4 regions of the Mesorhizobium sp. M0062 genome follow, and region 1 is predicted to be linked to each of the others. Evidence: predicted binding sites of a transcription regulator. Region 1 holds the regulator's gene; each other region holds the start of a gene.
What was found. Region 1 encodes PhoB, which activates phosphate uptake and scavenging genes when phosphate is short. Its sites were predicted from a motif close to TGTCATNNANCTGTCAT; they were not measured.
Positions count from the first base shown of each region.

Region 2: the regulator PhoB is predicted to act here: its motif matches at 1,575-1,591, upstream of NKJ64_RS08315 (PhoX family protein).
Region 3: the regulator PhoB is predicted to act here: its motif matches at 5,074-5,090, upstream of phnF (phosphonate metabolism transcriptional regulator PhnF).
Region 4: the regulator PhoB is predicted to act here: its motif matches at 5,041-5,057, upstream of olsB (l-ornithine N(alpha)-acyltransferase).

Region 1 is NZ_JAMYUO010000004.1:50,611-58,281, reverse strand. Features, by position in the region: gene pstB (phosphate ABC transporter ATP-binding protein PstB) at 1-712, shown strand, start outside; gene phoU (phosphate signaling complex protein PhoU) at 754-1,458, shown strand; gene phoB (phosphate regulon transcriptional regulator PhoB) at 1,475-2,164, shown strand; gene NKJ64_RS06350 (ROK family protein) at 2,195-3,430, opposite strand; gene xylF (D-xylose ABC transporter substrate-binding protein) at 3,696-4,736, shown strand; gene NKJ64_RS06340 (sugar ABC transporter permease) at 4,881-6,197, shown strand; gene NKJ64_RS06335 (ATP-binding cassette domain-containing protein) at 6,210-7,007, shown strand; gene NKJ64_RS06330 (CHASE domain-containing protein) at 7,164-7,671, shown strand, end outside.
Region 2 is NZ_JAMYUO010000005.1:82,263-89,933, reverse strand. Features, by position in the region: gene NKJ64_RS08315 (PhoX family protein) at 1-1,519, opposite strand, end outside; gene NKJ64_RS08310 (hypothetical protein) at 1,637-2,032, opposite strand; gene urtA (urea ABC transporter substrate-binding protein) at 2,345-3,655, shown strand; gene urtB (urea ABC transporter permease subunit UrtB) at 3,768-5,384, shown strand; gene urtC (urea ABC transporter permease subunit UrtC) at 5,381-6,613, shown strand; gene urtD (urea ABC transporter ATP-binding protein UrtD) at 6,618-7,364, shown strand; gene urtE (urea ABC transporter ATP-binding subunit UrtE) at 7,434-7,671, shown strand, end outside.
Region 3 is NZ_JAMYUO010000020.1:33,221-40,891, forward strand. Features, by position in the region: gene NKJ64_RS21655 (ABC transporter substrate-binding protein) at 1-277, shown strand, start outside; gene NKJ64_RS21660 (sugar ABC transporter ATP-binding protein) at 425-1,948, shown strand; gene NKJ64_RS21665 (ABC transporter permease) at 1,972-2,937, shown strand; gene NKJ64_RS21670 (zinc-binding alcohol dehydrogenase family protein) at 3,012-4,031, shown strand; gene phnF (phosphonate metabolism transcriptional regulator PhnF) at 4,304-5,053, opposite strand; gene phnG (phosphonate C-P lyase system protein PhnG) at 5,172-5,633, shown strand; gene phnH (phosphonate C-P lyase system protein PhnH) at 5,633-6,244, shown strand; gene NKJ64_RS21690 (carbon-phosphorus lyase complex subunit) at 6,245-7,357, shown strand; gene NKJ64_RS21695 (hypothetical protein) at 7,360-7,644, opposite strand; gene NKJ64_RS21700 (alpha-D-ribose 1-methylphosphonate 5-phosphate C-P-lyase PhnJ) at 7,643-7,671, shown strand, end outside.
Region 4 is NZ_JAMYUO010000029.1:18,849-26,519, forward strand. Features, by position in the region: gene NKJ64_RS25875 (phosphoadenylyl-sulfate reductase) at 1-69, shown strand, start outside; gene NKJ64_RS25880 (DUF934 domain-containing protein) at 187-720, shown strand; gene NKJ64_RS25885 (fatty acid desaturase) at 1,040-2,062, opposite strand; gene NKJ64_RS25890 (hypothetical protein) at 2,147-2,347, opposite strand; gene grpE (nucleotide exchange factor GrpE) at 2,607-3,236, shown strand; gene NKJ64_RS25900 (trimeric intracellular cation channel family protein) at 3,376-4,008, shown strand; gene olsB (l-ornithine N(alpha)-acyltransferase) at 4,102-4,977, opposite strand; gene NKJ64_RS25910 (response regulator) at 5,252-7,540, opposite strand; gene acuI (acrylyl-CoA reductase (NADPH)) at 7,642-7,671, opposite strand, start outside.

The sequences.
Region 1 (7,671 bases):
GAAGCAGGCGTTGTTCGACGTCAATCTCGACGTGCGTCAGAACCAGGTGACGGCGCTGATCGGCCCGTCCGGCTGCGGCAAGTCGACCTTCCTGCGCTGCCTCAACCGCATGAACGACACCATCGATTTGGCGCGGGTGACCGGCAAGATCACGCTCGATGAAGACGACATCTACGACAAGAACATCGATGTCGTCGAACTGCGCGCCCGCGTCGGCATGGTGTTCCAGAAACCCAACCCGTTCCCGAAGTCGATCTACGAGAACGTCGCCTACGGCCCGCGCATCCATGGGCTGGCCAAGCGCAAGTCCGACATGGACCAGATCGTCGAGCAGAGCCTGAAGAAGGCGGCGATCTGGAACGAAGTCAAGGACCGCCTGCAGGAGCCCGGCACCGGCCTGTCCGGCGGCCAGCAGCAGCGCCTGTGCATCGCGCGCGCCATCGCCGTGTCGCCGGAGGTGATCCTGATGGACGAGCCCTGCTCGGCGCTCGATCCGATCGCCACCGCCCGTGTCGAGGAGCTGATCGACGAACTGCGCCAGAACTACACGATCGTCATCGTCACCCACTCGATGCAGCAGGCGGCGCGCGTGTCGCAGCGCACGGCGATGTTCCATCTCGGCTATCTCGTCGAGGAGGGCGCCACCGACAAGATGTTCACCAACCCCGACGACAAGCGCACCCAGGACTACATTACCGGCCGCTTCGGCTGAGCCGTCCGGCGGGTGAATTTTCAGGCACGAGGACCAAGATCATGGGTGAACATACCGTCGCCTCCTTCGATGAAGAGCTCGGGCAGATCAGCAAGCTGATCCGCGACATGGGCGATCTGGCAGGCTCGATGGTCAGCGGCTCGACCAGGGCGCTGCTCAATTCGGACAATGCGCTGGCACAGCGTGTCGTTTCCGACGACGCCATCATGGATGCGCGCCAGCGCGAACTGGACGACCGCGCCATCACGCTGATCGCCAAGCGCCAGCCGATGGCCAACGATCTGCGCGCCGTGGTCGGCTCGATCCGCATGGCCGGCGACCTCGAGCGCATCGGCGACCTCGCCAAGAACATCGCCAAACGCGTCGGCACCGTGGGCTTGAGCGTCACGCCGCGCGACCTCTCGCACTCCATCGACGCCATGGCGCAGCTGGTGCTGATCCAGGTGCAAGGCGTCGTCGAGGAATATGCCGCCACCGATGCGGCAGCGCTTGCAAAACTCAGGAATGACGACGAGCGCATCGACGTCAAATACACGTCCGTGTTTCGTGAGCTCTTGACCTACATGATGGAAGACCCTCGCAACATCACCGCCTGCACGCATCTCTTGTTCTGCGCCAAGAATCTTGAGCGCATCGGCGATCATGTCACCAACATCGCCGAAAATGCGTATTATGTGCTGACCGGCCAGCAACTGCCCGCCAATCGTCCGAAGCAGGACGAGACGGCGATGGCCATGCCGGCCTGATGAGGGTGAACTGCCGATGATCGCGCCACGCATCATGGTCGTGGAGGACGAGGAGCCGCTAGGCGTGCTCCTCCGCTACAACCTCGAATCCGAAGGCTATCACGTCGAGGTGGTGACACGCGGCGACGAGGCCGAGATCCGCCTGCAGGAAAACGTGCCCGATCTCCTGGTGCTCGACTGGATGGTGCCCGCTGTTTCCGGCATCGAGCTCTGCCGGCGGCTTAGAGTGCGGCCCGAAACCGAGCGGCTGCCGATCATCATGCTGACCGCGCGCGGTGAGGAAAGCGATCGCGTGCGCGGCCTGTCCACCGGCGCCGACGACTATCTGGTCAAGCCATTCTCGACGCCGGAGTTCATGGCGCGCGTGAAGGCGCTGCTGCGCCGGGCCAAGCCGGAAGTGCTGTCCAGCGTGCTCAAGGTCGGCGACATCGTGCTCGACCGCGAGTCGCACCGTGTCTACCGCAAGAAGAGCGAGATCAGGCTCGGACCGACCGAGTTCCGGCTGCTCGAATTCATGATGCGGCATCCCGGCCGCGTGTTCTCGCGCAGCCAGCTGCTCGACAATGTCTGGGGCGAGACGATCTACATCGACGAGCGAACCGTCGACGTGCATGTCGGGCGGCTGCGCAAGGCCGTCAACAATGGCCGCATGCCGGATGTCATCCGTACCATTCGCGGCGCCGGCTACGCGATCAGGGAAGACTAGGATCCTGCGCGTCGCGCCGTTGCCGGCCATTCAGGCGACATGCTTGCCGGATTTGGGCTGAATACCCGGCGCAAAAATCTCCTGATCGACGAAGCCGAGCGCGCGCATGGCACAGCCTTCGCGGATCAGCGGCAGCTCGTTGGGTTCGGTGTCGAAGGAGATCGACTTCGAGTGCTGGCCGCCGGCGGTCTGGGCGATCGCTTCGCGCAATGCCGGTTCGATCAGGTCGAAGGCGGCGGCGCTGACGCCGACCATGGCGACGGGGGCCGGGTCGATCAGCGCAAACAGGCTGCCGAGGCCGAAGCCGAGCGCCTCGCCGGCCCTGCGATAGGCTTCGCGCTCCGGTCCGTCCGTCTCTCGCGCACGAGCGGCCAGCGCCCGCATATCAGCGTCGCCGATATCGACCGGCTCGGCATCCTCGCCCATCATTTTGGCGCTGCGCCAGATGGCGTAGTTTCCGGCATAGGCTTCCACGCAGCCGCGCCGCCCGCAGCGGCAGAGCGCGCCGCCCGGACGGTGGATCATGTGGCCGAACTCGCCGCCCGAGGAATGGGTGCCGGTGAACAGTTCGCCTTTCAGCACCAGCCCCATGCCGATGCCGTGCGACAAGAGGATCGCGATGAAATTGTCGCGGTAGCGCTCGGGCTGGCGCCATTGCAGGGCCACCGCCATCATATTGCAGTCGTTCTCCATGGTGGCCGGAATGCCGAATTCCGCTTCCAACATGTCGGCGAAGGCAATGTCGGTCAGTGGCGTGATTGGCGACCACAGCATGGCGCGCGCCTGCGAATCGGTGATGCCCTGGATGCCCATGGCAATGCGGGCGATGCTCTGGACATCGAGGTCGGGATCCTCAAGCCGCCGCCGGACGATTGCTACGCATTCGCCGATCAGCTCGTCGCGCGGCTTGGTCAGCGTGTCCAGCCGGCGCTGTTCCTCGGCGACGACGTGGCCGGCATAGTCGATGACGGTGACGGACAGGAAATTGAGCGACAGCACGACGGTCATCACCGCCGCCGCTTCCGGGTTGAGGCCAAGGCCGACCTGCGGCCGGCCGCGTTTCAGTGCGCCTGTCTCGCCAGGTTTGCCTTCAATCAGGGTGCCTTCTTGAATCAGATCAGACGAGATTGCCGATATGGTCGAGTGGCTGAGGCCGGTGGTCGCCGCAATCTCGGTCCGCGACGGCTGGCCGGCCCGGCGCACGGCCGAAATCACCATGGCACGGTTGCGACGGCGCAGATCGTCGTGGCGGATTCCAACCGACATTTGTTTCCTCCCGGCCTCCTCGCGCCTCATGATAGTGAAGGCGTTCGACGGCACCAGCCAAATATTGGCAGACGCCGGCAGCCCTGTCATTGTTTATTGCGGACCTCGAAAAAAATCGGCAAGGCCATCAGAATCCATCAGAATCGATGTTGACAGCGCCTTATCATTGAACCAGTATTTTTTCGAGGCTCGAAAAAATAGGGCCTCTGTGTGCCGGCCCTCGGGCCAGTTTTGTCGCGCCGCACGCGGCGCAGGGAGGATTATGATGAACAGATTTGCAGCCGCCATGCTGGCGGGTGTCGCCATGTCGCTGGCGCTGATGTCGGTCGCGCAGGCGAAGGACAAGGTCATCGGCGTGTCGTGGTCGAACTTCCAGGAAGAGCGCTGGAAGACCGACGAGGCTGCGATGAAAACGGCGATCGAGGCTGCCGGCGACAAGTACATTTCCGCCGACGCGCAGTCCAATCCCGGCAAGCAGCTGACCGACGTCGAAAGCCTGATCTCGCAGGGCGCCAACTCGCTGATCATCCTGGCGCAGGACGCCTCGGCCATCGGCCCGGCGGTGCAGAAGGCGCTGGACGAAGGCATTCCGGTCGTCGGCTATGACCGCCTGATCGAGAACAAGGACGTCTTTTACCTGACCTTCGACAACAAGGAAGTCGGCCGCATGCAGGCCCGCGAAGTGTTCAAGGCGAAGCCCGAAGGCAACTATGTCTTCATTAAGGGCTCTGGCTCGGATCCGAATGCCGATTTCCTGTTCTCGGGCTCGATGGAAGTGCTCAAGGAAGCCATCGACTCGGGCAAGATCAAGAATGTCGGCGAGGCCTATACCGATGGCTGGCTGCCGGCCAACGCCCAGAAGAACATGGAACAGTTCCTGACCGCCAACGACAACAAAGTCGATGCCGTGGTTGCGGCCAATGACGGCACCGCCGGCGGCGTTGTCGCCGCGCTGACGGCGCAGGGCCTTGCCGGAACGGTTCCGGTCTCGGGCCAGGACGGCGACCATGCCGCCCTGAACCGCATCGCGCTCGGCACGCAGACGGTGTCGGTGTGGAAAGACGCGCGCGAACTCGGCAAGAACGCCGCCGAGATCGCCTCGCAGCTTGCCGATGGCAAGAAGACGGGCGACATTGCCGGCGCCAAGGACTTCACCACGCCTGGCGGCAACACCGTCAAGTCGCTGTTCCTGACCCCCGTCGCGATCACCAAGGACAACCTCAACGTCGTCATCGACGCCGGCTGGATCAAGAAGGACGAAGTCTGCACAGGCGTCGCCGCCGGCAGCGTCGCGGCTTGCAACTGATCTCGACGACTTGAAGAAATGAGGCGCCGCGGCTGTCAAGCCGCGGCGTTTTCTCTACGAGAATTGTGTGTTTCCGCCATCGGCGGCAAACTTCTAGGCTGTGGTCCGGCATCCGCGCCAGACGGCAAGCCGCTGGAGGACATCATGACCGACACGACCTCAAATCCGCAGGCCGATACGGCACGAGCGTCTGAACTCGGCGCGGTCGCCCGGTTCCTGAAAGCGACCGAGCTCGACACGCGCATGCTCGGCATGGTCGGCGCGCTGCTGGTCATCTGGGTCGGCATACATATCCTGTCGGGTGGGCTTTTCCTGACGCCGCGCAATCTTTGGAACCTGTCGGTGCAGACGTCCTCGGTCGCGATCATGGCGACCGGCATGGTACTGGTCATCGTCATGCGCAACATCGACCTTTCGGTGGGCTCCGTCGAAGGCGTGATCGGCATGATCATGGGCGTGGCACAGGCCGAATTCCTCATTCGCGTCATCGGCTTCCAGCTTGGAAACCCCTGGCTCTGGGTCGTCGCGCTTGCCGCCGGCGTGGTGCTTGGTCTGCTGATCGGCGCGTTCCAGGGCTTCATCATCGCCTATATGCAGGTTCCGGCCTTCATCGTGACGCTTGGTGGCCTGCTGGTCTGGCGTGGCATGGCATGGCTCATCACCAGCGGGCGCACGGTCGCGCCACTCGACGCCACCTTCCAGCTGATGGGCGGCGGACCACGCGGCTCGATTGGCGCCGCTGCCAGCTGGATCGTCGGCATCGTCGCCTGCGCGGCGGTCGCCTTCGCGCTGCTCAACGGTCGCTCGCAGCGCAAGCGCTTCAGCTTTCCACTGCGCCCCGTCTGGGCCGAGACCCTGCTTGGCGTGGTCGCTTGCGCGGCCATCCTCGGCGCCGTGTGGATCGCCAATTCCTATCCATGGCCGATCGGCATCGTGCGCCAGTACGCACAGCAGAACGGCATCACCGTTCCCGAAGGCGGGCTGTTCATCGCGCATGGCATCGCCATACCGGTGCTGATGGCGGTGATTGTCGGCATCATCATGACGTTCATCACCAAGCGCACGCGTTTCGGCCGCTATGTCTTCGCCATCGGCGGCAATCCGGAGGCAGCGGAACTCGCCGGCATCAACACGCGCTGGGTGACCATGAAGGTGTTCATGATCATGGGTGTGCTGGCTGCAATCAGCGCGGCGATCTCGTCGGCCCGTCTCAATGCGTCAACCAATGCGCTGGGCACACTGGACGAGCTTTTGGTGATCGCGGCCGCTGTCATCGGCGGCACGTCGCTCGCGGGCGGCGCCGGAACGGTGATGGGCGCCATGCTCGGCGCGCTTCTGATGCAGTCGCTGCAATCCGGCATGGTGCTGCTCGGCATCGACTCGCCGTTGCAGAGCATTGTCGTTGGCGCCGTCCTGGTTATCGCCGTCTGGCTCGACACCGTCTATCGCAAGCGCGTCTAGGGAGGAACGATTATGGAAAAAACTGCTCCCACCGGTACGCCACTGATCGACATGCGCAACATCTCGATCGCGTTCGGTGGCATTCGCGCCGTCGACGATGCGTCCATCGATCTTTTCCCGGGCGAAGTGGTGGCGCTGCTTGGCCACAACGGCGCCGGTAAGTCGACGCTGATCAAGATCCTGTCGGGCGCCTACAAGCGCGATGCCGGCCAGATCTTGGTCAACGGCCAGGAGGCCTCGATCTCCAATCCGCGCGACGCCAAGAAATACGGCATCGAAACGATCTACCAGACGCTTGCGCTGGCCGACAATGTCGACGCTGCCGCCAACCTCTTCCTCGGCCGCGAACTGATGACCGCGTGGGGGACACTCGACGATGTCGCCATGGAGGCCGAGGCGCGCAAGGTGATGGGCCGGCTCAATCCGCGCTTCCAGCGCTTCAAGGAGCCCGTGATCAAGCTATCGGGCGGCCAGCGCCAGTCGGTGGCGATCGCACGCGCCATCCTGTTCAACGCCCGCATCCTGATCATGGACGAACCGACGGCCGCGCTTGGGCCGCAGGAGACGGCGCAGGTCGGCGAACTGGTAAAGCAGCTCAAGGCCGACGGCATCGGCATTTTCCTGATCAGCCACGACATTCACGACGTGTTCGAGCTTGCCGACCGGGTCTGCGTAATGAAGAACGGCCAGGTCGTCGGCACCGCGCTCACCACCGATGTGACGCAGGACGAAGTGCTCGGCATGATCATCCTGGGAAAGTGCCCGCCCGGCGCCATTCCCGGTCCGGGTGCGCTGAAGATCGCGGCCTGAGACCACGCTATCGTCAGCTGTCATGTTCACTGATGCTCGAGATCGATAAGCCGGCTAAATATGCATGATATGCCAGCTGTCATTATGGCTTGGCCGCGCCATTGTCTTGCCGCGGCGACTTGCCCATAAAGGTCCCGAACCGTCCATGGGCCTGCGTTGAAGAAGTTTTTCCCGATCCTTGCCTTCATTGCCGTTGCACTGATCAGCCTGACGATGGCGGGCTTCGCCTATTTCGCGACCCAGGAAGCGGCGCGCATCAAGTTCGAGGCGACGGCCGACGACGCGCTCAACCGCATCGAAAGCCGTATCGATCTGCATCTGTCACTGCTGCGCTCGACGCAGGCGCTGTTCGACGCCCGCAATGGCGAGATTTCAGGTAGCGAATTCAAGGCCTTCTTCAGCGCCCTCGATGTCGATAACAATTTCGCCGGCCTGCGCGGCATCGGCTATCTCAGGCTGGCCAAGACCGGTGACGAAGCGGCGGTCGAGCGCGACATGTTGCGCGACCGCGGCGCCGCCCACACGGTCTATCCGGACACGACACAGCCATGGCGCACGCCCGTCGTGCTGTTCGAGCCGCTCGACCCTGCCAACGAATCCACCATCGGCTACGACATGTTCACCGAGCCGGTGCGGCGCGAGGCGATCGAAAAAGCGATGGCCG
Region 2 (7,671 bases), on a different contig from region 1:
CATCTTTCGGGTTGCCGCAGAGCACGAACAGGTCCCAGGCATACTTTTCCGCGGTGTGGTCGGCATCCGCGCCGCGGCCGCCGGGTGGGATCAGTTCGACAATATGGCCCCACAGGTTCTCCGGCCGCGTGTTGGCCGGATTGACCTTCGACTGGTCGCGCTTCTTGTTCTTGGTCATCACCGCATAGACGCGGCCGGTCACCGGATTGGTCTCGATGTCCTCGGGCCGGTCCATCGGCGTGGCGCCGAGCGCATCTGCCGCAAACCGCGTCTTCAACAGCACCTCGGCCTGTTCGGCAAAACCGTTCTCGGCGGTAAGCTTGCCCTGGCCGTGCACCAGCGGCAGCCACGTCATCGAGCCATCGGCATCGAAGCGGGCGACCGACAGCACGCCATCGTCGAGCAGATCGGCGCCGGAGGCCGGATTGGCCCTATCATAGGCCTTGGCCGAGACGAAGCGGTACATGTATTCGAAATAGTCGTCATCACCCATATAGACGACGACGTGGCCGTCCTTGTTGAGGACCACGGTCGAGGCCTCATGCGACATGCGGCCAAGTGCCGTGCGCTTCACCGGCCTGGACTTAGGATCGTAAGGGTCGATCTCGACCACCCAGTCGAAGCGGTTGGCCTCGTTCGGTTCCTTGTCGAGGTTGAAGCGGTCATGGAAGCGGCCGCGGCCATAGATATCGGAGCCGTCGAAGCCGTAACGGTCCAGAAGCTCGGCGGTCGGCGCCTTCTTCGGGTCGCCGCCGAAAATGTCGGACACGCCTTCCTCGCAGGTCAGCACCGTGCCCCACGGGGTAACACCGCCGCTGCAATTATAGCTGGTGCCGAGCACTTTCGTGCCAGTCGGGTCGGCCGAAGTTTTCATCAGCGCATGGCCGGCAACCGGTCCGGAAACGGTCATTTCGGTGTTGGCGGTGATGCGGCGGTTGAGCGGGCTGTCCGCCACGGTTTCCCACTTGCCGTCCTTCAACTGCACTTCGACGATCGAATGGCCCATCGCCGCCATGCCGAGATCGACCTGTTCCTTGGTCATCGTCTTGCCGGCATCGTCCTCGGTCATTCCTGGAAACATCACATTGGGCGAGATGTATTCGTTGTTGACGCAGAGCAGGCCATGATCGGAATTTGCCGTACCCTTGGGCAGCGGCATGAAGGCGATGTAGTCGCAATTGTAGCCGAAGCGCTTTTCCTGTTCCTCCGCCGCGACCTTGTTGCCGTCGAATTCGGCGAGGCCGGCTGCAAGCGGATCGCCCCAGCGCGCGACGATGGTCGTCTCATAGCCTTCGGCGGCGGCATGGGTCTTGCCGTAGACCCGTTTCAGCTCGGGAAAGCCGAGCGTCGACTGCGCTGTGGCGGCATGCGTTTCGCCGGCAAACAAGGAGCCGACAAAGCTGCCGCCGGCAATCAGCGCGCCGGAGGCGAGGCTGCCTTTCAAAAGAGACCGGCGCGAGACGCGCTCGGCAATGATTTCGCGGATGACGGGGGAGGATGAAGACGGTGCATTGGCCATGGTGTCTGCCTCTCAGGGTGGATGTTACGGCGCACCGTTGCCCTAGTCTGCTTAGGCAACATTCACATGACATAAGAGGAAGGTTTTGCCGCAACTGGGCGCGGCACTACGCATCGCTCAGCCCTTGGTGCAGGTCGAGGCGGTGAAGGCGCCGTCGGGCTGCTTCAGAATGATGTCGAATGACGGGGCGGTCTCGCCGTCCAGTGTTGCCTGTGTCATGGAGACGGAGTTGCCACCGGTGGTATAGCCGCCCAGCGGCCCGAGCCAGGTTATCTCGCCATTGGCATTCATCTGATAGTTGTAGCCTTGCGTCGCGGTGCCGAATGTCACCGGGCCGGTATAGACATTGCCCTTGATGGTGATGTCGCCGAGGTTGAGGAAGGCGCCGAGCAGGTAGACCTCGCAATGATAGGTGCCGTCCGGAAGCTTGCCCTCGCTGAAATCGGCGCGCGCGGCGCCGCTCGTTGCCATCAGCAGCAGGATGCCGGAAATGCGTGAGATGCGAGATGTCATGACGTCACTCTTTTGAAGGGCGAGCTTGCCCTATTTTTGCGCGGTACCGCAACATTGTTAGCCCGGAACACACGGCCGGAGATCAAAAACTAGGCATTTGTCTCAATTGGGCAAAAATTAGGCAAAAGCCATGTGCGCTGCGCAAATTTGCCTCAATCAATTTTCGCCGGCTACCACTGTTTTCTCGAGGCCAATATACCAACCGGCTGATAACGCTCGGCTATTCCATCTTCGTGAGCGGCGCCTTTGCGTTTGGCACGGCAGTTGCATTGCATTATCGCGGTGCAATCAAACAGCTTGGGAGTCTTCGGTATGAGGGGTAATTTCTCCACAATAACAAAAATGTTTTCGGCCGGCGTGGTCGCCGCCGGCCTGTCGATGTCGTCTCCGGCCCAGGCCGCCGAAGACACGATCAAGGTCGGCATTCTGCATTCGCTGTCGGGGACCATGGCGATTTCGGAGACGACGCTGAAAGACGCCATGCTGATGCTCATCGAAGAGCAGAATGCCAAGGGCGGTCTGCTCGGCAAGAAGCTCGAGGCGGTCGTTGTCGATCCGGCCTCCAACTGGCCGCTCTTTGCCGAAAAGGCGCGCGAGCTGATCTCGAAGGACAAGGTCGCCGCCGTGTTCGGCTGCTGGACCTCGGTGTCGCGCAAATCGGTGTTGCCGGTGTTCTCGGAACTCGACAACATCCTGTTCTACCCCGTCCAGTATGAGGGCGAGGAAAGCGAGCGCAACGTGTTCTACACCGGCGCCGCCCCGAACCAGCAGGCGATTCCCGCTGTCGATTATCTCATGAGCGAAGACGGTGGCTCGGTGAAGCGCTGGGTGTTGGAAGGCACCGACTACGTCTATCCCCGCACCACCAACAAAATCCTCGAGGCCTATCTGAAGGCCAAGGGCGTCGCCGCCGAAGACATCATGGTCAACTACACGCCGTTCGGCTTCTCCGACTGGCAGACCGAAGTCTCCGCAATCAAGAAATTCGGCTCGGCCGGCAAGAAGACCGCCGTCGTCTCGACCGTCAATGGCGACGCCAACGTTCCGTTCTACAAGGAACTCGGCAACCAGGGCATCAAGGCCGAGGACATCCCGGTCATGGCCTTTTCGGTCGGTGAGGAAGAACTGGCCGGTCTCGATACCGCGCCGCTGGTCGGCCATCTCGCTGCCTGGAACTATTTCGAGAGCGTCGACACACCCGAAAACAAGAAGTTCATCGCCGACTGGCACAAGTTCATCAAGAATGACAAGCGCACCACCAACGACCCGATGGAAGCTCACTATATCGGCTTCAACATGTGGGTGAAGGCGGTCGAAAAGGCTGGCACCACCGAGCCCGACAAGGTCATCGACGCCATGGTCGGCGTGTCCGTGCCGAACCTCACCGGCGGCTATTCGACCATGATGCCGAACCATCACATCACCAAGCCGGTGCTGATCGGCGAGATCCAGGCCGACGGCCAGTTCGAGACCGTGTCGCAGACGCCCGGCCTCGTGATGGGCGACGAATGGTCCGACTATCTGCCCGATTCCAAGGACCTGATTTCGGATTGGCGCGCGCCTCTGTCCTGCGGCAACTTCAACGTTGCCACCGGCAAATGCGGCGGCAAGGGCACGAACTGATCCCTCCCGGGACTGACCGATCGTGGACGCGTCCACGATCGGTACCGCCAAGCGTCCGGGCGCTTCAGCCCGCCCGGACGCGGAATTTCCCCACAGAAGAGTATCTGAACGGATGATCCTGTTGCGCACTCTCGGCCCCATGCTGGTGTTCCTGGTGGCAAGCCTATTGCCGTCGAACGCAGCCGAACCCGATCTGCGCGCCATCGTCGCCAAATTCGCCACGGGCACGGGCTTTGCCACCACTGAGGCTGTTGTGCGCGAACTTGCCGCCACCGGCGATCCGCTGGTTGAACGGTCGCTTGCAGCCCTCGCCGAAGGCAATCTCTACATTCGTAAAGCCGATTCAGCCGTCTTCGTCGGCAGTGAGGCCGCCGACAGCGTCACGCTGCTCGACCCGCTGAGCGGCGAGAAAGCCGGCGACGCCGCCAAGGCCGACATCACCAAGATCAAGGTCAACAACACGCTGCGCCGTGTCATCCGAGATGCGCTGGGAACGCTGACGTTGCGCGCGAAAGATCCTTCTGTCCGCATCGCCGCCGCCGACACCATGTTCAAGACCCCCGATGCCGCCAATATCGAGCCGCTCGATGCAGCCATCGCCGCCGAGACCGACGCCAAGGTCAAGGCATTGTTCGAACAGGCGCGCGCGGCATCGGTGCTGGTCTCCGATAAGCCGGAGGCCGACAAGCTTGCCGCCATTGCCCTGATCGGCGCGCGCGGCGACCGCGACGCGGTCTCGCTGCTCACCGCGGTCGAGGCCAATGCGCAAGGCGCGGTCAAGGATGCCGCGACGGCGGCAATCGCCAGCATCAATTCGAGCCTGGCGCTGTGGGATGCCGGCCAGGACATATGGTACGGCATCTCGCTTGGCTCGGTGCTGCTGCTGGCCGCCATCGGCCTCGCCATCACCTTCGGCGTCATGGGCGTCATCAACATGGCGCATGGCGAGATGGTGATGCTCGGCGCCTACACCACCTTCGTCGTCCAGCAGGTGATCCGAACCTCATTCCCCGGCCTGTTCGACTGGTCGCTGGTGATCGCGCTGCCGCTCGCCTTCCTGGTTGCCGCTTCCGTCGGCCTGATCATCGAGCGCGGCGTCATCCGTTTCCTCTACGGCCGGCCGCTGGAAACGCTGCTCGCAACCTGGGGCGTCTCGCTTGTCATGCAGCAGGCGGTGCGCTCGATCTTCGGACCGACCAACCAGGAGGTCGGCAACCCCTCCTGGATGTCGGGATCGTTCGATGTCGGCCAACTCGCCGTCACCTGGAACCGCCTCTGGATCCTGGTCTTCGCGCTCACCGTCTTCGGCGTGCTGCTCTTTGTTATGAAGCGCACGCCCTGGGGTCTTCAGATGCGCGCCGTCACCGCCAACCGCCGCATGGCCGCCTCGATGGGCATCAGGACGCCTTGGGTCGATGCGCTGACCTTTGCGCTCGGCTCCGGCATTGCCGGCATTGCCGGCGTCGCGCTCAGCCAGATCGACAATGTCTCGCCCAATCTCGGCCGCGGCTACATCATCGACAGCTTCATGGTCGTGGTCTTCGGCGGCGTCGGCAATCTCTGGGGCACGCTGGTCGGCGCCTTCTCGCTCGGCATCGTCAACAAGGTTCTCGAACCCTATGCTGGCGCGGTGCTCGGCAAGATCGTCGTGCTGGTGCTGATCATCCTGTTCATCCAGAAGCGCCCGCGCGGCCTGTTCGCGCTCAAGGGCAGGGCGGTGGAAACATGATCACGGGACGCTTCTTCGCCGCGGGTGCCGACCGTCGCATCGCCATCACTATTTTCATCCTGCTGACGGCCGCCATTATCGTGCCGCTGCTCAACCTCGCAGTGTCGCCGCAAAGCGCGTTCTATATTCCGTCCTACATCGTCGCGTTGACGGGCAAGTACCTCTGCTATGCATTGCTTGCCTTGGCGCTCGATCTCGTCTGGGGCTATTGCGGCATCCTCTCGCTCGGCCATGGCGCCTTCTTCGCCCTCGGCGGCTATGCGATGGGCATGTACCTCATGCGCCAGATCGGCTCGCGCGGCGTTTACGGCAATCCGATCCTGCCCGATTTCATGGTGTTCCTGAACTACAAGGAATTGCCCTGGTTCTGGACCGGTTTCGACCACTTCTGGTTCGCCGCCATCATGGTGCTGGCGGTGCCCGGCCTGCTCGCCTTCGTCTTCGGCTGGTTCGCCTTCCGCAGCCGCGTCACCGGCGTCTATCTCTCCATCATCACCCAGGCGATGACCTACGCGCTGCTGCTCGCCTTCTTCCGCAACGACATGGGTTTCGGCGGCAACAACGGCTTGACCGATTTCAAGGATATTCTGGGCTTCAACGTGCAGGCCGACGCCACCCGCTCGGCCCTGTTTGCCGCCAGCGCCATCATACTCGCGCTCGCCGTCTTCATCACCTGGGCGATCGTCGGCTCCAAATACGGCAAGCTGCTAATGGCGGTGCGCGACGCCGAGAGCCGCACCCGCTTCCTCGGCTGGCGGGCGGAGAACGTAAAGCTGTTTGCCTTCACCGTCTCGGCTGTCATGGCCGGCATCGCCGGCGCGCTCTATGTGCCGCAGGTCGGTATCATCAATCCCGGCGAATTCGAGCCGTCCAATTCCATCGAAGTCGTGATCTGGGCAGCCGTCGGTGGGCGCGGCACCATTGTCGGCCCGATCGTCGGCGCGCTGCTGGTCAATGCCGGCAAATCCTGGTTCACCGGCCTGCTGCCGGAGTTCTGGCTGTTTGCGCTCGGCGGCCTGTTCGTCGCCGTAACCCTGTTCCTGCCCAAGGGCATCGTCGGCATGTGGGATTCCTGGCGCGGTAACGCTCGGGCGATGCGGGCTGCAGCGATTGCAGAGGAAGCGGGCACAGACCCTGATGCCCCGCCGCCATCGAAGATCGTGCGCAGCGCAGCAACAACGCCCGGTGCCTGGTCCGCGTCCGGGCCTGAACCGCAGCCGGCGGAATAGAGCGATGTCGAAGTCCAACACCATCCTCTATCTCGACGGCGTCTCGGTCTCCTTCGACGGTTTCCGCGCCATCAACAATCTGTCGCTGGTGCTCGACAAGGGCGAGATGCGCGCCATCATCGGTCCCAACGGCGCCGGCAAGACGACGATGATGGACATCGTCACCGGCAAGACCCGGCCCGACGAGGGCGAAGTGTTCTTCGACGGCCAGGTCGATCTGACCCGGCACGACGAGGCGGAGATCGCCATGATGGGCATCGGCCGCAAATTCCAGAAGCCGACCGTCTTCGAAAGCCACAGCGTCGAAGACAATCTGATGCTGGCGCTGAAGGGCCCGCGCTCGATCTTTCCGGCGCTGTTCCATCGCCGCTCGGCCGCCGAAGCCAGACAGATCGACGACATCCTCGGCATCATCCGGCTGGGCGACAAGCGCCACGATCTGGCAGCCAATCTCAGCCATGGCCAGAAACAGTGGCTGGAGATCGGCATGCTGCTGGCGCAGGACCCGAAGCTGCTTTTGGTTGACGAGCCGGTCGCAGGGATGACCGATGCCGAGACCGAGGAAACCGCGCGGCTGCTCAAGGACATAGCGCGCGACCATTCGGTCATCGTCGTCGAGCACGACATGCATTTCGTGCGCGAACTCGGCGTCAAGGTCACCTGCCTGCATGAGGGCTCGGTGCTGTCGGAAGGCTCGCTCGATTTCGTCTCGGCCGACGAGCGGGTCGTCGAAGTTTATCTCGGGAGATGAGCATGGTCTGGCGGGTGCAATTCCATCGCTTCGACTTTTCGTTCCTCCGCTTCTGGAGAAGGCGCTGACATGCTCGAAGTTTCCAACGCCACGCTCCATTACGGCGCTGCTCAGGCGTTGCGCGGTGTGTCGCTGACGGCGGGTGCCGGCAAGATCACCTGCGTGCTCGGCCGCAACGGCGTCGGCAAGACCAGTTTGATGAGATCGATCGTCGGCCACCACCGGCTGACGAGCGGAAGCGTTGCCTTCGAGGGGAAGGCGCTCGACCGGAGCGCGGCGTATGATCGCGCCCGGTCGGGCATCGCAT
Region 3 (7,671 bases), on a different contig from region 1:
CGTCGGTCAGGCTGTCGCCGAGAATAACCTTGGCGGCAAGCTGGCGCTGGTCGGCTTTGACAGCGACGAGAAGCTGATCAAGTTCCTCAATGACGGCGTCATTTCCGCGCTCGTCGTCCAGGATCCGTACCGGATGGGCTATGACGGCATCAAGACCGCGCTCGCCGCCTCGAAGGGCGAGAAGGTCGAGGCCAATGTCGACACCGGCGCCAACCTGGTGACCAAGGCAAACATGAAAGACCCCAAGATCGACGCCCTGCTCAACCCGAAGCTCTGAGCCCGTCAACCAAAAATCCTTTCCGGGGCCTCGCGCCCCGGAAACACCGGATACAAGCTTGAATATCCACAGGCTTGAATCACCTCGACGATGCGGCTTGACTGCATCGCGACGTGCCAATCGTAAGGCCAATCTGGGAGGATTGTCATGACGCCCACGGCGCAGGAACTGCACCCGGCCCCAACGCTAGCGCCCGGCAGGACGATCCTCGAACTGCACGGGCTGGAAAAACGCTATCCCGGCACGCATGCGCTGAAGCCCGTTCACCTTGCCTTCAAGGCAGGTGAGATCCACGCCATCGTCGGCGAGAACGGCGCCGGCAAATCCACCTTGATCAAGCTTCTGACCGGCGTCATGCCGCGCACCTCCGGCGATGTCATCTGGGAGGGCAAGCCGGCAGCGCTGGCAACCCCACACGAGGCGATGGCGCTGGGCATCAACGCCGTGCATCAGGAGGTCGTGCTCTGCCGCCATCTCACCGTCGCCGCCAACATGTTCCTCGGCGAGGAGAATTCGCGCTTCGGCATCCTGCAGCAGCGCGCCATGGTGAAGGAAGCGCAGAAGATCATCGACGGTCTCGGCTTCGATCTGCCGGCGCATGTCATGCTGGGTGACCTCACCATCGGCCAGCAGCAGCTGATCGCCGCCGCCCGCGCCACCGTGCGCGGCACCAAGTTCCTGATTTTCGACGAGCCGACCGCCTATCTCACCCGCAAGGAAGCCGACCAGCTGTTCACGCTGATCCGCAGGCTCAAGGGCGAAGGCGTCACCATCATCTACATCAGCCATCGCATGGAAGAGGTGTTCGAACTCGCCGATCGCGTCTCGGTGCTGCGCGACGGCACGCTGGTCGGCACCCGCAACATTGCCGAGACCAATGACGCCGAGCTGGTCAAGATGATGATCAATCGCTCGATCGAGCAAGTCTACCACAAGGAGCATTTCACCCCCGGTGCCGTGATCGTTGAAGCGAAAAACCTGTCGGGCAAGGGCTTCGAAGACGTCTCGATGACAGTGCGTGCCGGCGAGATCGTCGGGCTCTATGGCCTGATCGGCGCCGGCCGCAGCGAGTTTGTCACCACGCTTTATGGCCGCCACAAGAAGTCGGCCGGCCAGATCCGCTGGCAAGGCAAACCGGTGCTGATCAATTCCGAGCACGACGCGATCAAGCTCGGCATGGCGCTGGCGCCGGAAAGCCGCCGCGACCAGGGCCTGTGCCTGAACCTGCCGGTCGGCCTCAACCTCAACCTGCCGATCTACAAGCGCATCTCCAACAACCTGCTGATTTCGAACACGAAGGAAAAGGCTGAAGCCGATCGCCAGATCGCCGGCCTCCGCATCAAAACGCAAACACGCGGCGCCCTGGCCTCCAGCCTGTCCGGCGGCAACCAGCAGAAGATCGTCATCGGCAAATGGCTGGCGCACGGCGCTAAGCTGTTCATCTTCGACGAGCCTACGGTCGGCGTCGATGTCGGTACCAAGGCCGAGATCTACCGCCTGTTCGGGGAACTGTTGTCCAAGGGCGCCGGCATCATCCTGATCTCGTCCTATCTGCCCGAGGTTTATGAGCTCGCCGATACGCTGCACGTGTTCCGGCGCGGCAAACTGGTCGCCAGCCATGGCTTTCGCGCCGCCAGCCACGAAGACGTGCTGACGCAGGCGATCGGCTGACAAAACAAGAAACGGGAGGAACCATGAGCATCGAAACCGTCGCGATCGAAAAACCGAAACGGAACTACAACGTCCTGTTCGGGCTGACGCTTCTGGCGTTGCTGGTTCTGCTCTGGATCGTGCTGTCGGTGGCGACGCCGAGCTTCGCCTCCTCCAACAACATCGCCAATCTTTTGCGGCAGGGCTCGATGATCGCCATCATGGCGGTCGGCCAGACCTTCGTCATCATCACCGGCGGCATTGACCTCTCGGTCGGCGCCGTGGTCGGCTTCGCCACCGTCATTGTCGCCATGATGATTAATGCCGGCTTCCCGATCTGGGTCGCCATTCTGGTGACGCTGCTGGTCGGTGTTGCCATCGGCCTGTTCCATGGCTTCGGCATCGTCAAGATGGGCCTGCCGCCCTTCATCATCACGCTGGCGACGCTGACCTCGTTGCGCGGCATCGGCCTGTTGATGACCAACGGCAACTCGATCAACATCAACAGCGACAGCTTCACCGCGTTCTCGCGCAGTTCCTTTGTCGGCATCCCCAATCTGTTCTGGATGGTGATCCTGGTCGGTATCCCGGCCTACATCTTCCTGCACCACAGCCGCTGGGGCCGCTATCTCTTCTCTGTGGGATCCAATGCCGAGGCCTCGCGCCTCTCGGGCGTCAATGTCCAGCGCACCATCTACATGGCCTACACGCTGTCGGGCCTATGCGCGGCCTTCGTCGGCGTGCTGCTGGCGGCGCGCATCGGCATCGGCAACCCGACCCAGGCCGAAGGTTGGGAGTTGCAGGCGATCGCCTCATCGGTGATCGGCGGCACCTCGCTGTTCGGCGCCGTCGGCTCGGTGCATGGCCCACTGCTCGGCGCCTTCATCCTGGCCACCATCAACAACGGCGCCAATCTGCTCAACGTCAACTCGTTCTGGCAGCGCATCATCACCGGCGCGCTGATCATAATCATCGTCTATTTCGACGGGCTGCGCCGTCGCGGCAAGTAATTCTCCCTGACCTTCTGCGCCGGCCTGCTTAACAACGGACCGGCGCCTTTTTTGAGAAACACTGGAATTGCCGAATGAAAGCTGTTGTCTGCCGCTCGCCCGGCGAGCTTGTCCTGGAAGACCGGCCGGCGCCAGGAGCGCCGCCTGCCGGCTGGGCGCTGGTCGCCGTCAGCCATGTCGGCATCTGCGGCACCGACTACCACATCTTCGAAGGCAAGCACCCGTTCCTTGCCTATCCCCGCATCATGGGCCATGAAGTGTCGGGCACCGTCGTCGAGACCGGCGAAGATGTCGACCTTGCCGTGGGCGAGCCCGTCATCATCAATCCCTATCTCGCTTGCGGAAAATGCATCGCCTGCCGGCACGGCAAGCCGAATTGCTGCGTCAGGATCGAAGTGCTTGGCGTCCATCGCGACGGCGCCATGGCCGAGCAGATCCTGGTGCCGGCGCAGAATCTTTATCCGGCAAACGGCTTGTCGCTGGCCGATGCGGCGGCGGTGGAATTCCTCGCCATCGGCGCGCATGGCGTGCGGCGCGCTCGCGCCGAACCAGGCGCCCGCACGCTGGTCATCGGCGCCGGGCCGATCGGCCTTGGCGCAGCGCTGTTTGCGCGCATCGCCGGGCTCGATGTCAGCCTGCTCGACATGAGCACGGAGCGGCTGGATTTTGCAAAAGGCGAACTCGGCTTCGCCACGCTCGACGGCTCACAAAAAGCGGCAGCCGAACTGGTGCGCGAGGCAACCGGCGGCGAAGGGTTCGACATCGTCTTCGACGCCACCGGCAACACCGCCTCGGTGCAGTCGGCCTTCGCCCATGTCGCGCATGGCGGCACGCTCGTGCTGGTCAGCGTCGTCAAGGATGACATCGTCTTTTCCGACCCGGAATTCCACAAGCGCGAAATGACATTGATCGGCAGCCGCAACGCGCTGAAAGTCGATTTCGACCACGTCGCCGCCTCGATCCGCAACGGCGCCGTGCCGCTGGCGAAACTTGTCACCCACCGCACGACACTGGCCGGAACGCCGCGCGATCTCGCAAGATGGGCGCATGAGAAATCCGGGCTGATCAAGGCGGTGATCGAGGTGGGTTCTTAACATGGCAGGCGGTGAACCCGGCCGGAATTGACCATGCCCTGCGCAGGTCGACCCCCACACCGTCCACCATAGCGCGACACCTCTCCCCCCATCGACGGGGGAGAGGAAAGGCGCGAGCTTGGCAAGGCGGGCTCCCTTCCTCTCCCTCCGGAGGGGGGAGAGGTGGCTCGGCGAAGCCGAGTCGGAGTGGGGGAAGGCGGTCCTCAAACGTCAAGCCGCTGACAAGTGAGCGCGACCGAGTTGGTCTGATATCGCATGAGTCTCGACGCTCCCTACAGCGCCGACAGCTTCAGCTCCACCCGCTCCGCCGGAAACCGCGTTTCGGCAAACTGGATCGGCTGGCCGTCCGGTGTGACGTTGACGGCGACCGCGACCAGCACGATGGCGCCGGGCTGCAAATCGAGATCGGCAAGGTCGGCGGCATCGGCGTGACGCGCCGACAGAACCGTCGATTGCCGGAGATAATCGTCGATGCCGAAACGCCGGAGCGAGGCGGTTATCGAACCGGTCTCCGCCATCACGGCATCGATGCCGGCGAAGCGCTTTGCTTCGTACCAGCTGGCGGCGCGGGACACCGGCCGTCCATCGGCTTCGCCGCGCGTCTCCAGCCGGATCACCTCGGTGCCCCTGGCAAGGCCGAGGCCGTCGGCGACGCGCTGGCTGGCCGATTCAACTACGGACGTGAGCAGCACGATATGCCGTTCCGAAGTCTGTCCCTGCAGGCCCGTCGAAAAACGCGTGCGCGCGCCGATCGGATAGGACAGCCGCTTGCGCGACAACACGAAAGTGCCGCGTCCCTGCTCGGCCCGCAGCACACCGTCCTGTACCAGGGCCGATATGGCGCTGCGCACCGTGTGGCGGTTGACGCCGTAGCGTTCGGCCAGCGCCATCTCCGGCGGCAGCGCGGCATTCTCGGCGAAATCGCCGGACGCAATCGAATGCAGGATCTGGTCGGCGATCTGCCGCCAGAGCGAGACGCCACTGCGGCGTTCGATGCTGCTCGCGCTCTTTTGAGCCACCATTTCCCCCCCGCTCCAGCCCCTGTCATCCACCCGTCATGGACACGGGTTAGATAATAGGTATAATTTGTATAGTTGTCTACATCACTAGGCAAATTTTACATGGTCAGGGAGTAACCCAATGCGAGGACAGGAAGCGCGGGAACAGGCCGAGCGCAAAGACGTCATGGCAACGCTGGCGCAGGCTAACGGCGACGACATCGCCCGGCTCTGGAACGAGGCCGGCCTGACCTCCGAGGCCGAGCTTCTGCGTGGCCCGGAAACCGGTCTGGTCACCGTGCGTGGTCGCATCGGCGGCGGCGGCGCGCCCTTCAATGTCGGTGAAGTGACCGTCACCCGCGCCACCGTCCGGCTCTCTTCCGGACAGGTCGGCCACAGCTACATGCTCGGCCGCGACAGGCAGAAGGCGAAGCTTGCGGCAATCGCCGATGCACTTTGGCAGGATCCCGCCCATCGGCAGACGGTCGAGAGTGCGCTGGTCGCACCGCTGCGCGCCGCCCAAAGCGAGGCGCGCGAAAAGCGCCGCTCCGAGACGGCGGCAACGAAAGTGGATTTCTTCACCATGGTGCGCGGAGAAGACTAATGGACATCGCAGCCCAATGGATCGACGGCGGCTTCGCCGATCCGGTGTTCAACGCCCAGGCGGTCTTCCGCGCGGTCATGGATGCCATGGCGCGGCCGGGCAGCGAGCGGCCTCTGCCTGCCTTCGCCCGCCCCCCTTCGCCGCTGTCCGCAACCGCCGGCGCCATTGCACTTTCGCTCTGCGACAACGACACACCGCTCTGGCTCGATCCTGCTTTGCAGGCATCGGCAGCGATCAAGTCCTGGCTCGGCTTCCACGCCGGCGCGCCACTCGCCAACACACCTGCCGATGCGCATTTCGCGTTGGTCGCCACGCCGGCCGAGATGGCCGCCCTCGACGGTTTTTCGCAAGGCACGCAGGATTATCCCGACCGTTCGACGACACTGATCCTGCAGGTCAGCGATCTCACCTCCGGCGCGCCGCTATTGCTCGAAGGCCCAGGCATCGAAAAGACGGCGACCATCGCGCCGGCGCAGATGCCGCGCCATTTCGTCGAACAGTGGAAGCAGAACAGCCAGCGCTTTCCGCGCGGCGTCGACATCATCCTGGCGGCGCCCGACGGTATCGCCTGCCTGCCGCGCACGACGCGCATCAAGACGATGGAGGCATAAATGTATGTCTCGGTAAAAGGCGGCGAAGTCGCAATCGCCAATGCCCACAGCCTGCTTGCGGACCGCCGTCGCGGCGACCGTTCGGTGCCGGCGCTGCGCCTCGACCAGATCGTCGAACAGCTGGCGCTCGGCGTCGACCGGGTGATGAGCGAAGGATCGCTCTACGACCGGGAACTGGCGGCGCTCGCCATAGTCCAGGCGCGCGGCGACATGATCGAGGCGATCTTCCTGGTGCGCGCCTACCGCACCACACTGCCGCGCTTCGGCTACACCAACGCCATCGACACCGGCGCCATGCTGGTCGAGCGGCGCGTGTCGGCGACCTACAAGGATTTGCCCGGCGGCCAGCTGCTTGGGCCTACCTTCGACTACACCCACCGCCTGCTCGACCCGGAACTCGCCGCCGGCGCCGATGTCGCCGAACCGCTCCAGCGCGAGACGGAAACGCAGGCCATGCCGCGCGTTTCGACGATCCTCGCCCGCGAAGGGCTGATTGAGCCGGATGGCGACATGCCGCAGGACCATGTCCCCGGCGACATCACCCGCGAGCCGCTTGAGTTTCCGATGGCGCGCGACATCCGCCTGCAGGCGCTGTCACGCGGCGATGAAGGGTTTCTGCTGGCGCTCGGCTATTCCACCCAGCGCGGCTATGCCCGCAACCACCCCTTTGTCGGCGAGGTGCGTATCGGCGAGGTCGAGCTGGAACTCGACGTGCCGGAACTGCCCTTCGCCGTGCTGCTCGGCAAGGTCCGCGTCACCGAATGCCAGATGGTCAACCAGTTCAAGGGCTCGGCCAAGGCGCCGCCGCAATTCACCCGCGGCTACGGACTGGTCTTCGGCCAAAGCGAGCGCAAGGCGATGGCCATGGCGCTGTGCGACCGCGCGCTGCGCGCACCGGAACTCGGCGAAGATGTCGTCGCCGCCGCGCAGGACGAGGAGTTCGTCATCTCGCACTCCGACAATGTTCAGGCGACCGGCTTCGTGGAGCATTTGAAGCTGCCGCACTATGTCGACTTCCAGGCCGAGCTCGATTTGGTGCGCCGCATGCGCGCCGAATACGAAGCTCGAGAGAACCCTGCAAAGGTGGAAGAGAAGCGGGAGGCGGCCGAATGAGCCTAATCGCCCCCGCCATTGCCGCCACCCCCGTTGCCGCCATCCCCGTTGCCGCCGTCATGGGAATGGCTGCTATGCCCGCCGACGTAGCTGCCGTTTCCGCCTGTGACATGCGCGCCATCTCTGGAAGCAGGCAGAAACAGCGCCGAGGTACAAAACCGACCACGCAGACAAACGCCAGAAGCAGAATTGCAATCTGGATCCAACCGGTCTGAGTCATTCGACTTCGCCTTCATTTCCGTTTTCTGGGCGTCAATGCAATAGCAGGGAGTGGATTTGATCGCCATGACCGACATCGCCACCTACAACTTCGC
Region 4 (7,671 bases), on a different contig from region 1:
CATGCCAAGACCGAGTGCGGCATCCATCTGTCGGGACTGGAAGTGTCGCTGACCGACGCATCCCTTTAAGCTATGGTGATATTCAGGTGAGGCTGGCCTGCAACGGCGGCTTCCGCTCGGAGGCCGCCGGTTTGGTGTGGACCGGCTTTCGCGGACTTTCGATTTTTAGGGCTTTAGGAATTTTCTATGACTGAACAGACCACAGCGGAGACCCGCCTCTGGACCCGGACGGGTTTTCGCGAAGACGAGTGGACACATGCCGAAAGTGCGGATGCACTGGCGGGCAATGGCCGCTTCATCCTGCCGTTGCAGGCATTTCTCGGCCTCGATGCCGAAGTGCGGCGCTCGGCCAAGGAGCGGCTTGGCGTCGCGCTGCAGCCCGGCGACCAGCTGGAAAAGATTGTGGATCTGCTCGACCAGCTGTCGCTGGTGGCGCTGGCCTTCCCGGCCTTCAGCGACGGCCGCTCGTTTTCCAAGGGCGAATTGCTGCGCAGCCGCTACCATTTCGAGGGCGCGGTCCGCGCCACTGGCCAGGTGCTCGTCGACCAGCTGCCGCATATGCTGCGCCTCGGCTTCGACGAGTTCGAAATCTCCAACCCGGTTCTGCTGAAGCGCCTCGAAGAAGGCCGCACAGGCGGGCTGGGCCTTTACTATCAGCCGACCGAAGCGTCGGAGCCGAAGGGGCCGAAATACTCCTGGCGGCGCGTTCGCAACATCTGACGCAGCGGTAATTTCGCCTGTCTTTACAAAGACTGTGATCGGGCCTTCTCCTGGCTGTCCGGACGGAAATATCCGCCGGGCGCGAGGGAGGAATCGGCGCTCATCGGCGGCAACACCAATGCACCGTCCATCATGATCGCCGAAAAGGCGCCTGACATGATCAGGGCTGCAAGGTCTGGATGCGCGAGGAGCGCAAGGCTGCCTGAGCCGGTTTTTGGAAGATGCCGCCGCGCCTTCGGTGCGGCGGTTTTTTTCTTTGTCTTACGGCATTCCCAAGCGAAAGCCCGGAAAACCGCCTCACACTTTGCTGGAATTGCTTTTAGGCCAAGGCCCGCGCTTCGCGAAACGAGATCAGCTTGCGGCGGTTCTCGTCCCACAACGCCAGCTTGACGCAGCGCAGGCTGTCGAGAAGCGTGACGCGGCCGATGCCGCGCAGTTCGGGATAGTCGCGCAGCACTTCCTGCAGCCGGTAGCCCGGCACCTTGGCCGAGAGATGGTGCACGTGATGGACGCCGATATTGCCGGTGAACCAGTTCAGCACCGGCGGCAAATCATAATAGGACGAGCCGTGCAGGGCGGCACGCTGGAATTCCCACTCTTCGTCCTTCGCCCATTCCGTCTCCTCGAACTGGTGCTGGACGTAGAACAGCCAGATTCCGGCCGATCCGGCCAGGATCACGATCGGCAAATGGACGATCAGGAAAGCGCCGGGGCCGACCAGCCAGATAAGCAGCGCTGCCGCGACCGCGATGCCGAGATTGGTGGTCATCGACGACACCCAGGGCGTCAGGCCGCCGCGCATCATGCCGACCGGCAGCCTCTGCTCGAAGATGAACAGCCAGATCGGGCCAAGGCCGAACATCACCAGGGGATGGCGGTAGAGACGATAGGCAAGGCGTCCCCGCCAAGACAGCTGCCGGTATTCAGCAACCGTCAACGTCCTGATATCGCCCATGCCGCGCTCGTCAAGATTGCCGGCGCTGGCGTGATGGGTGGCGTGCGCGCGCCGCCAGCAATCGTAAGGGGTCAGCGTCAGCACGCCGAGCGCGCGGCCGATCCAGTCGTCGGCAGTGCGGTTGGCGAAGAAGGAGCCGTGGCCGCAATCGTGCTGGATCATGAAGATCCGCACCAGAAAACCGGCGGCGGGAAGGATCAGGATCAAGCCCCACCAGTGGCCATAGGAATAGGCTGCCGAAGACAGCGCCCACAGCGTAACGAAAGGAATAAGGGTGATGGCGAGTTCAAGAGTGCTGCGTCGCCGGTCGGGCTTCTTGTAGCGCGCCAGGATCTTCAACCAGGCGCGCTTGCTGTTGGCGGCCGTCTCGGGGGAAATCATGTTCATCAGGAAGCATAGGCGGGGCGTCCCGCTGCCGCAAGGAAAAGCTCACGCAAAATTACTGCGCGTAATTGTCGCGCGATAGCATCGCTATTGACGGCGTTGGCCGCCGGCCATGCTGGCTTCTATGCCGTCCAGCCGGTCGAGCAGATCCCGGAAACGGGCGGGAATGTCGGCCTCGGTGCGGAAGGCCGGCAAGGTGCGCAAGAAGCGCGTCGTCGCCTCGGTGCCGAACTGGCGCCTGATGTCGGCGGCGAGCTCTTCGCTTCTGTTGCCAGTATTGCGGTCCATTGTCTCAAATCCTGTGTCGGTTTCAAAACTCCTCCAAGCTTTGAATGGTTCCCCATAGCGGGGTATTGGCAAGCAAAGGCTGCCGTTACGGTAAAGTTTGAATTAATTTTGAACGTCTTTGCGTCCCGCACCAAGTCCGACGGGCAGCCCGCAACATTGCCTGCTGTTGGGCGTCCTCCTGGGCTTGCCCCTTGATTTTTGGCCGCCAAACCTCGATATCGGGCGCAAATCCAAACCATTCGAATGACGGGAAATGGCGATGAGCGACCAGACAAAAGACGAACGCGCGCCCGAGGATATCGAAACGGCCGAGGCCGAGCGCACGCAAGGCGGCATCGACGGCGACTATGAAGCGCTGGTGCGGCTGCTGAAGGAAAACGAGGAGCTGAAGGACCGCGCGCTGCGGGTCGCGGCCGAGATGGAGAATCTGCGCCGCCGCACCGCCCGCGACGTGCATGATGCGCGCGCCTATGCGGTGGCCAATTTCGCCCGCGACATGCTGTCGGTATCGGACAATCTGCGCCGCGCACTCGATGCTATCCCCGCCCAGGCGAAAGCGGCCGGAGATGCCGGCTTCAAGGCGCTGATCGACGGCGTCGAGATCACCGAGCGCGCCATGCTGTCGACGCTGGAACGGCATGGGGTGAAGAAGCTCGAACCGGAAGGTGAGAAGTTCGACCCGAATTTCCACCAGGCGATGTTCGAAGTGCCCAATCCCGATGTGCCGGCCAACACCGTCGTCCAGGTCGTGCAGCCGGGCTATTCGATCGGCGAGCGCGTGCTGCGGCCGGCCATGGTCGGGGTCGCCAAGGGCGGCCCCAAGATCGCGGCCACCGAAGCGCCGGTCGAGCCGGGGCCGGTGAACGAGCAGGCCGAGAAGGATGCGTGAGTAGGAATAGGCAGTAGGGGATAGGGAATAGGGAATAGGGAATAGGGAATAGGGAATAGGGAATAGGCAGGCGTATCAATCGCGCGGCTTCGTGTTATTCATTCTTTCCCTAATTCCCAATCCCTACTACCTCATGTCCCTGACACCCATCGACCTCCTCGACTATGCTGGCGTCGCCGTCTTTGCCGCGACCGGGGCGTTGGCGGCTTCGCGCAAGCAGCTCGACATCATCGGCTTCCTGTTTCTGGCCAGCGTCACCGGCATTGGCGGCGGCACGCTTCGCGACGTCATCCTCAACCTGCCCGTCTTTTGGGTCGCCAACTCCGGCTATGTGCTGGTTTGCGCGGCGGTTGCGGTGCTGGTCTTCTTCATCGCCCACCGCGTCGAATCCCGCTGGAAATGGCTGCTCTGGCTCGACGCCATCGGATTGGCGGCCTTTTCCGTAATGGGCGCGGCCAAGGGGCTGGCCATCACCGGCTCGCCGGTCGTCTCCGTTGTTATGGGCGTGTTGACCGCCACATTTGGCGGCATCCTGCGCGATCTGCTGGCCGGCGAGCCATCGGTGCTGCTCAGGCCCGAAATCTACGTCACCGCCGCACTCGCGGGCGCCGGCCTCTACACACTTGGCGATCTTGCCGGCCTGCCGCCGCTCGCCTCGGATATCGCCGGCTTCGTCGCGGCTTTCCTGGTGCGCGGCGGCGCGCTGAAATTCGGCTGGACCTTTCCGTCCTACAAGAGCCGCCCGGGACGGCGACCGGAGGATATTCCGTAGGGAGAGGGATTAGGGAATAGGGAATAGGGAATAGTCGGTAGTCAGCAATTCGCGGCAGCCTTCACTACTGCCTACTGCCTACTGCCTACTGCCTCACGCCGCAAAGCGCTGCGCTTCCCCGCCATAATAGTTGACGTAGCGGGCGCCGATTTCCTTGACCGGCATCACCACGAACACATCGACGGTGGAGAACTCACGGTCGATGACGCAGCCGTCGCCGATGCGGGCGCCGACGCGCAGATAGCCCTTGACCAACGGCGGCATGGCCGCAATCGCCGCCTTGGCGTTGACCGCCTCGATCGGCATAAGGTCCATCGAGCAATAGCGCCCGGAGACCGCCCGCACATCCCAGGCGGAGTTGGTCCGGCAGTGATGGGCAAGGTAGGTGAGCGCCTCGGCATGCGCAGCCGGCACCGTGCCAGGGAACGAGGCACAACCGGTCATCACGCCGATCTCATAGTGGTTGATGTAGGCCCAGATGCCTTGCCACAGCGCCTCGATGGTGCGCTTCGAGCGGTATTCCGGCAGCACGCAGGAGCGGCCGAGCTCAAGGAAGCGCTGGCCAGGATGGCGGGCGATCAGCTTGGTCAGTTCGAACTCGCCTTCGGAATAGAAGCCGCCGGCGGTCGCGGCAATCTCTTGCCGCAGCAGGCGGTAAGTGCCGACGATGCGGCGATGCTCGGGGCCGGAGATCGAAGTGTCCAGCACGAGGAGATGGTCGCACAGCGGGTCGAAGCGGTCGGCGTCGCGCCGGTCCTGCGCCTGGAACAGGTCCTTCCTGGCGCCAAGCTCGTCATAAAACACCCGGTAGCGCACTTCCTGGGCGGCGGCGATTTCGGCCTCATTGCGGGCAAGCCGCACTTCGAGATTGCCGATACGGCCCAGCGGTGCGCCTGTTGCGACGGCATCGGCGTTCCGCGCGGCGAGCAAAGCGCCGCCTGCGCTGGGCCGAGTGTCACATTCCGGCATAACTGTATGCACGAGTGATTCTCCTTCGAGCCATCCCTCTTGGCACGGGGATACGGTGTAGGTGCAACAGGATTGTGACAGTACCGTGATACGGCGCGACGGGCAATACTTCGTCGGCTGGCGAAAACCCTCATTCGGCTACCTACGTGAGGCGAGGATTGCGCCAGCGTCGCCTTGAAGCGCGTCGCGCTGGGACAATTCACGCGACGCGCTTCAAGTCTTTGTTTTGCATGTCGTCTTCTCAAAACCGGGGCCACTTTTGAGCGACATGAATTCAGGCGGCCACCTGGCCCTCGACGGCATGGACCAGCGCGTCGGGATCGAGCGGCTTGGTGACAAAGCCGCTGGCGCCATGGGCGAGCACGGTGTGGCGGGTCTTTTCCTGGCTGTCGGCCGAAAGCACCATGATCGGAACCGGCGGCACAGCCATTTCCTCCTCGTGGCGGCGGATGGCGGCGATCGCGTCCAGCCCGTCCATGACCGGCATGTGCAAATCCATCAGCACCACATCGAAGCGATTTTTCAGCCCGGCTTCGGTCACCGCCTCGACCGCGGCCTTGCCATTGCCGACCACTTTCACGCGATGTCCCGCCTTCAAAAGCGTGGCGCGGGCAAGCATGGCGTTGATGTCGTTGTCTTCGGCGATCAGCACCGACAAACCTTGCTGGCGCCCGCCATGGGCACGAAGCGAGGACGCGCCGGTCTTTTCCGGCTTGGGCGGCGGCAAGGCAGGGGCATGACTGGTCAGCAGCACGCGCAGCAGGGTTTCGCCGCGCACCGGCCTCGCCAAGAAGGTGGCGTAGCCGCTGGTGCGGAATTCGCCAAGCATGCCGCGGTCGGTCGGCGCGATCAGCGTGATCGCCTCGCAATCGGCAAAGCCACTCTGGCGCAGGCGCTTGAGCAGTCTGCCGTCGCCGTCCTCCAGGGCCGCGTCGATCAACAGCACATCGCAATGTTCGGCGAAGGGCGTCGCCTGGGAAGCGGTTGCGGCGACGTCGACGGCGCCGCCATGGGCGCGGATGGTGCGGGCGATGGCGTCCGCCTCGACGGCGTTCTTCGACACGATCACGGCGCGCCGGCCGGCCAGGATGTTCTGCCGGTTCTGCGGTGCTTCGGTTGCTCCTGCGGCCGGGATCTCGAAGACGAATTCCGATCCCTCGCCAAGCCGGCTCGACACCGAAATGGCACCGCCCATGGCGGCGACCAGGCGCCTCGATATGGCCAGACCGAGGCCGGCGCCGCCATGGGTGCGGGTCGAGGTGCCGTCGGACTGTTCGAACTCCTCGAAGATGCGCTCCATATCCTCTTCGCGCAGGCCAGGGCCGGTGTCGGCGACGGTGAAGCAGATGCGGTCGCTGGTCTCGGTGCGGGCCCGTGCAACCGAAACCAGCACGCCGCCGGTGTCGGTGAACTTGATCGCATTGCCGATCAGGTTGAGCAGCACCTGCCTGACTCTTCCCGGATCGGCCATGATCATCTGTGGCACGTCGGGCTCGACATGACAGCCGAGGCCGATGTTCTTGGCGAAGGCTTTGGCCGCCATCAGTTCGATGATGTTGTCGGCGATTTCGCGCAGCGATGTCGGCTGCGGCTCCGGGTCGAAACGGCCGGCCTCTATCTTGGAATAGTCGAGCAAATCCTCGATGAGCGCCAAAAGGGCGCTGGCCGAGGTCGAGACAGCGCCGACATAGGTGCGCTGCTCGGGCGACAGATTGGTGTCAGCCAGAAGCTTGGCCATGCCCATGATGCCGTTCATCGGCGTGCGGATCTCATGGCTGACGGTGGCGAGGAAGCGCGACTTGGCCTGGCTGGCATATTCGGCGCGCTCACGCGCGGTGATCAACGAGGATTCGGCGCGCTTGCGGGCGGTGATGTCACGGGCAATCGCCCGGTGCGAGACGGCGCCGCTATCCTTGTCGCGCACCGACAGTTCGATCCATGAGAACCAGCGCGGACCGTTCGGGGTACGTATGGAGACGTCGGTGGAGCTCAGGCATTCATGATCGGAAAAGGCGGCGTCGGGAACGATACCGACATCGATGCCGAGGTCGGCCAGAGTCCTGCCGGCAAGGTCGCGCTGATCGGTTCCGACGAGGCCGGCGAAAACCATGTTCGCATAGACGATGTGGCCGTCGCGGTCGCGGTGGACGACGAGATCGCCGAGCGCATCGATCAGCCCGCGAAAACGCTCCTCGCTCTCCTGCATCTCCCACATGCGGTCGGCCAGCGTCTCGATCTCGGCGCGGCTGCGGGCGGCGGTTTCGTCGAGCAAGGCCGTCGCGCGGTGGACGGTGCGGCGGTTGCGCAGGTGCATGGCGACGCCGGCAAGGCCGGTCGCCAGCAGACCGAACGTGATGAAGATCGGCGCGCCGGTGAGGTGAGACAGGCCCGCCAGCACGACGCTGGCGACGACCGTCAGGAACAGCAGGCCCTCGTGCGTGGCGCGCGGAAAATCCGGCGCCAGCGGCGGCGCAGCAACATGCTGCCGCTTGGGCGTCGCCGGGTTCGGCCCGTCGATGCTTTCGGCGCGGCTCTTCTCTTTCCTGGCGGACTCCGCGATCATGCGGAAATCCTTGCCAGATAGAGATTATGGAAAAGCGCGGCGGATCGTTCGAATTTTAGCGGTCATGCATTTTTGCCGCCCGTTCTGGCGGCTTCGGGGCCTCACATATCCACGACCATGCGCCCCCTGAT